One region of the Nocardioides sp. Soil796 genome, then DNA from elsewhere that is predicted to be linked to it. Evidence: predicted binding sites of a transcription regulator. Region 1 holds the regulator's gene; the other holds the start of a gene.

Region 1 (4,186 bases):
AGTGGTTGAAGGCGTCGCGGAGGCGACCGAAGACGCCCTTGTGGGTGGCCTGGACGCTGCCGTCGGGGGTCTCCTCGCCACGGAGGGCGGCGAGCTCGCGGAGCAGCTCCTCCTGGCGCGGGTCCAGGCGGGTCGGGGTGTCGACCACCACGGTCACGATGAGGTCACCGCGGCCGACGTTGCGCAGGCCGGGAACCCCGCGTGCACTGAGCGTCTGGGTGGCGCCGGACTGGGTGCCGGGCCGGATCTCGAGGGCGAAGCTGGTCTCGACGTCGGAGTCGTCACCGGCCAGGTCTGCCTCGAGCGTCGGCAGGGTCAGGGAGGCACCCAGCGCGGCCGCGGTCATCGGCACCGTCACCGTGCAGTGCAGGTCGTTGCCGTGGCGGGTGAAGGTCGGATGGGGAGCGACGTGGATCTCGACGAACAGGTCGCCGGCCGGGCCACCGCCCGGGCCGACCTCGCCCTGGCCGCTGAGCTGGACACGCGTGCCGACGTCGACCCCGGCCGGGATCTTCACGGTGAGGCTGCGGCGCGAGCGCACGCGCCCGTCGCCGGCACACTCGCGACAGGGGTCGGGGATGATCGTGCCGAAGCCGCGGCAGGCCGCGCAGGGCCGCAGGGTGCGGATCTCACCCAGGAACGAGCGCTGCACGTGGGCGACCTCTCCCGCGCCGCGGCAGGTCTCGCAGGTGATCGGCTTGCTGCCCGGCGCGGCACCGTCGCCGTGGCAGGCCTCGCACTGGATGGCGGTGTCGACCTTCAGCTCGCGGGTGACCCCGAAGGCCGCCTCGGCGAGCTCGATCTCGAGGCGGATCAGGGCATCCTGGCCGCGGCGCATCCGTGGTCGCGGTCCACGACCACCCTGGCCGGCCTGGCCCTGGCCACCGAAGAAGGCGTCCATGATGTCGGTGAAGGAGAACCCGGCGCCCTGGCCGAACCCGCCGGCGCCCATGCCGCCGCCGAAGGGGTCGCCGCCGCGGTCGTACGCCGCACGCTTCTGGGGGTCGCTGAGCACCTCGTAGGCCAGCGAGACCTCCTTGAACTTCTCCTGGGTCTCGGGGTCGGGGTTGACGTCGGGGTGCAGCTGTCGGGCCAACCGTCGGTAGGCCTTCTTGATGGCGTCCGCATCCGCGTCTCGTGACACGCCGAGGAGTTCGTAGAGGTCCTGGCTCATGAGTCCTTCTGGTTCGTGGTGGTGATGATCGAGTGGGTCACGCTTCGTTGAGGATCCGCGAGACGTAGCGGGCCACGGCGCGAACGCTGGCCATGGTGCCCGGGTAGTCCATGCGGGTGGGACCGACGATGCCGAGGGTGGCCAAGGCCTGCTCCTGCGGGCCGTAGCCGGTCGCGATCACGCTGGTGGTGGCGAGTTCCTGGTAGGGGCCCTCGTGTCCGATGCGGACGGTCACGGCGTCGCCGTCGCCGGCCTCACCGAGGAGCTTCAGGAGCACGACGTGCTCCTCGAGCGCCTCGAGAAGGGGTCTGATGGTGGTGTCGAAACCGTCGCCGAAGCGGGCCAGGTTCGCCGTACCGCCGACGGCGACGCGAGCGTCGGAGCGGTGGTCGGACATCGCCTCGACCAGCGCGGCGACGACGGCCGTGGCCACGGGCCGGCCGGCTGGCGGCAGCTGGTCGACGACGTCGTCGAGGGCCAGGGCCGCGACGGCGATGACCTCGCCGATGGCAGCCCGGTTGACCAGGGTGCGCAGCTTCTGGAGATCGTCGTCGCCGAGGTCGCCGTTGAGGTCGAGCACGCGCTGCTCGACGCGACCGGTGCTCAGGATCAGCACCAGCAGCAGGCGGTTGGGGGTCAGGGCGACGATCTCGACGTGGCGCACGGTGCTGCGGCTCAGCGTCGGGTACTGCACGACCGCGACCTGGCGGGTCAGCTGGGCCAGCAGTCGCACGCTGCGCTGCACGACGTCGTCGAGGTCGACCGCGCCCTCGAGGAAGGATGCGATCGCGCGCTGCTCGGCGGCGCTCATCGGCTTGACCGTGGTGAGTCGGTCGACGAAGAGGCGGTAGCCCTTGTCGGTGGGCACCCGGCCGGCGCTGGTGTGGGGCTGGGTGATGAACCCCTCCTCCTCGAGCGCGGCCATGTCGTTGCGGACCGTGGCCGGCGAGACACCGAGCTGGTGCCGCTCCACGAGGGCACGCGAACCGACCGGCTCCTCGGTCGAGACGTAGTCCTCGACGATCGCCCGGAGCACGGCGAGGCGGCGGTCCTCGACCATGGTCGTCCTCCTCGATGCTGGCACTCCGACTTTACGAGTGCCAATGCTACTCGGCAGGCCCCGCGAACGCCGAAGCCGTGCCGTGAGGGTCTGGTCACCCCACGTTCATTAGGTTAGGCTGCCCTAAGTTTCAAGTAGAGAGCGAGTCCATGACCACCACCAGCCCGTCGCCCGACCCGGCCAGCCTGGCCGCCCACGCCCGCAGCATCCTGTCCTGCCCCGAAGGCGTCAGCCTCGTGGTCGAGGGCGCCGAGTACGACCTCGACGAGGGCGTCTCACTGCACGACGACGCGGGCACGCCTACTTTCTTCGCGCCGTTCGGCTGCACCGTCGACCGGGCTGCGGGCGAGAACCGCAACGCCCTGCTGCGGGTCACCGGCCGACTCGACCCCGACAACGACGTCCGCTCGCACGTCGTCCTGGCCGGCACCCTGCGGGTCCAGGGCGAGTGCTGCCACGAGGACACACTGCGAGTGGTCACGCTCGAGATCGGGATGGTCTCCCTCGTCCTGACCGGCGACGGCCATCCCGAGCGCCACCTCACCGTGCCGACCTCGCAGTTCCGGCACCCGGCCCACCGCCTGAACCGCGGCTACCTGCACAGCTGCGCGCAGCATGCCAACGAGTGCCACCAGGACGAGCTGCTCCGGGCGGTCGCCCTCGCCACGGGCACGCCGCTGGGCCAGCTGGCCGGCGTCACCCTGGCCGACCTGCGTCCCGCGGGCGTCAGCCTCCGGTGGATCGACGCCTCCGGCTCGCACTCGCGCGAGATCGCCTTCCCGGTACCGGCCCGCAACCCCGAGGAGCTGGCCGGCCTGCTCAGCGCCCACCTCCACAGCGACCTCTGCTGACCCTTCCCGCGAACCGTGCATTCTTGATGCGCGAACCGTGGATTCTTGTGTCACGAGCCTGCAGTTGTTGGTGTGCGAGCCGGCGATTCTTGCGGTGACGCGGCACGGCCGTACGGCGTCCGCGGGCCACGTCCTAGTCTGGCCGGATGGCTACTCCCCTGGTCGAGGTCGCGGATCGTGTCTGGGTCGCGCGCCACGAGTGGTTCGACGTCAACGTCACGGTGATCGGTGGCACCACCGGCCTCGTGGTCGTCGACACCCTTGCCTCGACGCGCGAGATGCGCGGCACCCTGGACGCCGTACGACGCCTCGGTGAGGTGGTCGCCGTGGTCAACACGCACGAGCACTTCGACCACGTGCTCGGCAACTCGCTCTTCGACGGCCTCCCGATCCATGCGCACGAGGAGACGGCGGCCGCACTCGAGCGCTTCCGCGACGACCGGCCGGCGTACGACGGCGAGCGGGGCGAGGAGATCGACGCCTCCCCCGTCGTGGTGCCCACCGACACGTTCTCGTCCGCGCGCGTGGTCGACCTGGGAGATCGACAGGTCGAGCTGCTCCACCCCGGTCGCGGCCACACCGCCGGCGACATCGTGGTGCGCGTGCCGGATGTGAACGTCGTGGTCACCGGCGACCTCCTCGAGGAGTCCGCGCCACCGGCGTACGGCGAGGACTCGTGGCCCATGAACTGGCCCACCTCGCTGGACCTCGTCATCTCGCTGATGACCGACGAGACGGTCGTCGTACCGGGCCACGGGGCGGTCGTGGACCTCGACTTCGTGCACGAGCAACGCGGTGGGATCGGCGTCGTCGCGGAGACGATCCGCGACCTCGCCGGGCGCGGCATCCCCGCGAGCCAGGCGCTGGCCGAGGGCGAGTGGCCCTGGCCACACGAGGCGCTGCGGCACGCCGTCGCTCGCGGCTACGAGCAACTCCCCCGCGCGTCGAAGCGGCTCCCGCTGATCTGATCGGGCTAGCGTTCGCAGGGTGTCTTCCCCCAACGACCGCTACGGATCAGACGTGCTCAACACCGACTGGCGCGCGCCCAAGAACGGCCGCGCCACCGAGGTGGAGGCCGACACCGGGTTGGTCGTCGAGGAG
Region 2 (4,186 bases), on a different contig from region 1:
ACGTGCTCAACGTCGACAAGCAGCTCGGCGACGATCGACCCGACCAGGCTGACCTGCAGAAGTCCGGCAAGCCTTTGAACATCATGGTCATGGGGTCCGACTCCCGTGAAGGCTCGGGCAACAACATCGACGGCCTCACCGGTGGTGGCCAGCGCTCGGACACCACGATGGTGCTGCACCTCTCCGCCGACCGGAAGTTCGCGTACGGCGTGAGCCTCCCGCGCGACGCCATGGTCGAGCGACCGACCTGCTACGACGACGACATGGAGGAGATCCCCGGGGGCTTCGACATGTGGAACGCCGCGTTCGCGTACGGCGGCCCGGCGTGTGCGATCCGCCAGTTCGAGCAGCTCTCCGGAGTGCGCATCGACCACTTCGTCGTCGTCGACTTCAACGGCTTCAAGGACATGGTCGATGCCATCGACGGCGTCGAGGTCTGCATTCCCGAGGACGTCGACGACGACGTCGGCAACATCCACCTCAAGGCCGGAACCCGCGAGCTGGAGGGCCAGGAGGCGCTCAACTACGTGCGCGTCCGCCACAACATCTCCAACAACGGCGACATCGGCCGGATGAAGCGCCAGCAGGCCTTCATCGCGGCGATGGTGAACAAGGTCAGCTCCAAGGGCGTCCTCGGCCGGCCTGACCGCCTGTTCAGCTTCCTCGACGCGGCCACCAAGTCGCTCACCCTCGACCAGCGGCTCGGTTCGGTCGTGAAGATCAAGAACCTGGCCGAGCAGTTCCAGAACATCGGCACCGACAACATCAAGTTCATCACCGTGCCGTGGGACTTCTACGAGCCCGACCCGAACCGCCTGGTCTGGGCCGAGGACGCGAACCTGCTCTGGAAGAAGATGAAGTTCGACGAGCCGCTGAGCAAGCGGCTCAGCTCCGACGTGATCACCGCCGCGCGGCGCCCGGGCTCCACCGCGACGCCCGACCCCGACTCCAGCGAGTCGCCGTCCGCGGATCCCTCCGACGAGGCGACCGAGCCCACCGAGGCGGAGACCGACGCGGCCGAGGCCGCCGAGGCCAACGGCCTCTGCGCCTGATCATGGCGACCCAGGACCCACCCGAGGAGGAGACTCCCGAACCGGAGACCGCCTGGCAGCGCCGCAAGCGCCTGGCCGCGATCTTCGGTGACGTGCTGCCCGAGACCACCGGCGACGAGCGCGGGGCGGACTCGTCCGGCAAGCCCGACGACTGGTACCGCAGCCAGGTGCCTCCCCACCACGGCTGACCGCGTTCGATCTCGAGGGACGTGAAATGGCAACGAGGCCCGACCCCCTCCCAGGGGTCGGGCCTCGTTGGCTCAGGCGTGAAGGGAACTCAGGCCTTGGTGGCGAGCTGGTCGCGGATCTGCGTGAGCAGGTCGACCTCGGAGGGGCCTGCGGCCTCGCCCGGGAAGAAGCGCTCCTTGGCCTTCGTGTAGGGCACCACGACGAAGAAGTAGACGACGGCACCCATGATGATGAAGGCGATGACGGCGTTGAGGAAGGCGCCGAACGAGTTCAGCTCGTTGCTGAAGACGTCCTCGGCGCTCTCCGGGAGGAGGCTGGTCAGCCAGTTGGTGAACGTGCTGACGACGTCAGCGAACGCCAGGGCCATGATCAGACCGGTGGCGATCTCGACGAGGTTCCCGCGGAGTAGGAAGTTCTTGAACCCATCCATTGATATTTCTCCTTCTTGATCCGGACTCCCGAGGGCGCCGGAATCCCAATATGGGGACTAGACAGCGCAACACGCTAGCGTGAAATCGTGGCGGAGAGATAACGCGTCGCCGCAGCAGAAGCGACAATTTCGGACATGCTGGTCGACGTGGCGACGACCACCAGGCGACCGGATGTGCCGATCCGGGCACTCCGCACACCCTCCTCGGGCAGCGCGATCACCGCCACGTCGTCACCGACGCGCTCGGTGTCACCCGTGCGTTGGTCGGTGGCCAGCAGGTCGATGCGGTCACCGACACGCAGCAGCGCGACCGCCCCGTCGTCGGGCACCCGCACCGGCACGGCGACCATGCCGGGGTAGCCGTCGAGCAGGCCGGCGCCGACCAGGCGCACGTCGGTGACCGGCTCCCCGCGACGCACCGGACCGGCGGTCGTGCGCCCCACGGCGTACGACGCGCTGGCGACCCGGTCGGGCGCGGAGTCGGCAGGGAGGTCGACGGTGGTGAGGTCGGCCGCGGACAGGGTGGCACCGGCCGGCAGGTCGCGCGCAGCGACGGTGACCGTGACCGTGGGTGGGGGACTCGGCGCCATCGTGCGGACACCGGCGAACACCGCCCCGGCCACACAGACGGCACAGAGCAGGCGGCGTCGGGCCAGGACGGCCCGGCGCATGCCGTGGCGCAGGTCGCCGAGGCGGCGGCGGAGGTCGGGGCTGGACGGAGCTGAGCGTGTGCTGGCCATGGCAGCGAGGCTAGGTCGCCGCGGACGAGCGTGGATCGGTTCTCCACAGGTGTCGTACCATTGGCAGTCGGCCCGGCCGAGTGCCAGCCCGCGTGCCAGCCGATCACACTGCTCTCCCGGAGGATTTCCAGCCCGTGCCCACCTATCAGTACGCCTGCACCGAGTGCGACCACGCCTTCGAGCAGGTCCAGAAGTTCAGCGACGACGCGCTCACCGTCTGCCCGGTCTGCGAAGGCCGCCTGCGCAAGGTGTTCAACGCAGTGGGCGTGGTCTTCAAGGGCTCCGGCTTCTACCGCACCGACTCGCGAAGCGGGTCGAGCTCGTCGCTGCCGTCCTCGGGCGGCAAGGAGTCGGGCGGCAAGGACTCTGGCAGCAAGGAGTCGGGCAGCTCGAGCAGCAGCAGCGACTCCGGCAGCTCGTCCGCCAAGGACTCGGGCAGCTCCAGCAGTTCGAGCAGCTCGTCCAGCAGTACCACCTCCAGCGCGTCCTCCAGCTCCTGAGCACCCCCGCGGGGACAATGCCACTGTGGGAATGGGCCGTGGTGGGAGTGGGCCGAGCGTGAACCTCAGGCAGGGCTGGACGACCTTCCGACAGTGGCCGTGGGCCGCGCGCTGGGCGTCGTACGTCGCAGCTGGCCTCGTGCTGGCACTGGTCGCCAGCCTGGTCACCGGCGTCGTGCTGGTGCGCAAGTCGTTCCCCCAGATGGACGGCGAGATCGCCCTGCCCGGCCTCGAGGGTGACGTCACGGTCGTCCGCGACGAGCACGGCATCCCGCAGATCTACGCCGACACCACGGCCGACCTGATGCGGGCACAGGGCTACGTGCACGCCCAGGACCGCTTCTACGAGATGGACGTACGCCGCCACATCACGGCCGGCCGCCTCTCGGAGATGTTCGGCGAGACCACCCTCGAGACGGACAAGGCGATCCGCACGATGGGCTGGCGCCGGGTTGCCGAACGTGAGCTGGCAATGTTGCAGCCCGACACCCGGGCCGCGCTCGAGGCGTACGCCGACGGGGTGAACGCCTACCTCGAGGACCACTCGCTGTCGGAGATCTCCCTCGAATACACGCTCCTGCGCGCCGGTGGGCTCGACTACCACCTCGAGGAGTGGAGCCCGGTCGACTCGCTGGCCTGGCTCAAGGCGATGGCCTGGGACCTGCGCGGCAACATGGACGACGAGATCTCGCGCGTGCTCCTCTCGGTCAACCACACCCCCGAACAGGTCGACGAGCTCTACCCGCCGTACGACTTCGAGAAGCACGCGCCGATCGTCGGGCAGGGCGCCCTCGTCGGCGGGCGCTACGAGCCGGAGGCCACGCGTCCGGGCAGCCGCAACCCGGCCCGCCCGGCGTACACCGCCGCACAGGTGCGCGCGGTGGCGAGTGCGCAACGCGGCATGGACGCCGTGCCCGCGCTGCTCGGGAAGGGTGAGGGGATCGGCAGCAACAGCTGGGTGGTCGACGGCGAGCACTCGAGCACCGGCAAGCCGTTGCTGGCCAACGACCCGCACCTGGGCACGAGCATCCCCGGAATCTGGTACCAGGTCGGGCTGCACTGCCGCACCGTTTCCGAGGACTGCCCGTTCGAGGTGTCCGGCTTCAGCTTCTCCGGCGTGCCCGGCGTGGTGATCGGCCACAACGCCGACATCGCCTGGGGCTTCACGAACCTGGGCCCCGACGTCACCGACCTCTACCTCGAGAAGCTGGACGGCAACACCTGGTTGTACGACGGCCGCTACCGACCGCTGAAGACGCACACCGAGACGATCAA

The links. The regulator HrcA, encoded in region 1, represses chaperone genes, less so after heat shock. The targets are predictions, from matches to a motif close to TTGGCACTCGNNNNNNNCGAGTGCCAA.
Region 2: a site for HrcA is predicted at 2,472-2,498, ahead of ASH02_RS19750 (FmdB family zinc ribbon protein). Genes of this name have one in related genera too.

Annotation. Positions count from the first base shown of each region.
Region 1 covers NZ_LMSQ01000005.1:227,236-231,421, reverse strand. The annotation lists gene dnaJ (molecular chaperone DnaJ) at 1-1,174, opposite strand, end outside; gene hrcA (heat-inducible transcriptional repressor HrcA) at 1,212-2,234, opposite strand; gene ASH02_RS03730 (hypothetical protein) at 2,384-3,085, shown strand; gene ASH02_RS03725 (MBL fold metallo-hydrolase) at 3,232-4,053, shown strand; gene ASH02_RS03720 (DUF3097 domain-containing protein) at 4,073-4,186, shown strand, end outside.
Region 2 covers NZ_LMSQ01000019.1:541,359-545,544, reverse strand. The annotation lists gene ASH02_RS19770 (LCP family protein) at 1-1,052, shown strand, start outside; gene ASH02_RS19765 (hypothetical protein) at 1,055-1,240, shown strand; gene ASH02_RS19760 (large conductance mechanosensitive channel protein MscL) at 1,330-1,671, opposite strand; gene ASH02_RS19755 (SAF domain-containing protein) at 1,746-2,411, opposite strand; gene ASH02_RS19750 (FmdB family zinc ribbon protein) at 2,546-2,911, shown strand; gene ASH02_RS19745 (penicillin acylase family protein) at 2,970-4,186, shown strand, end outside.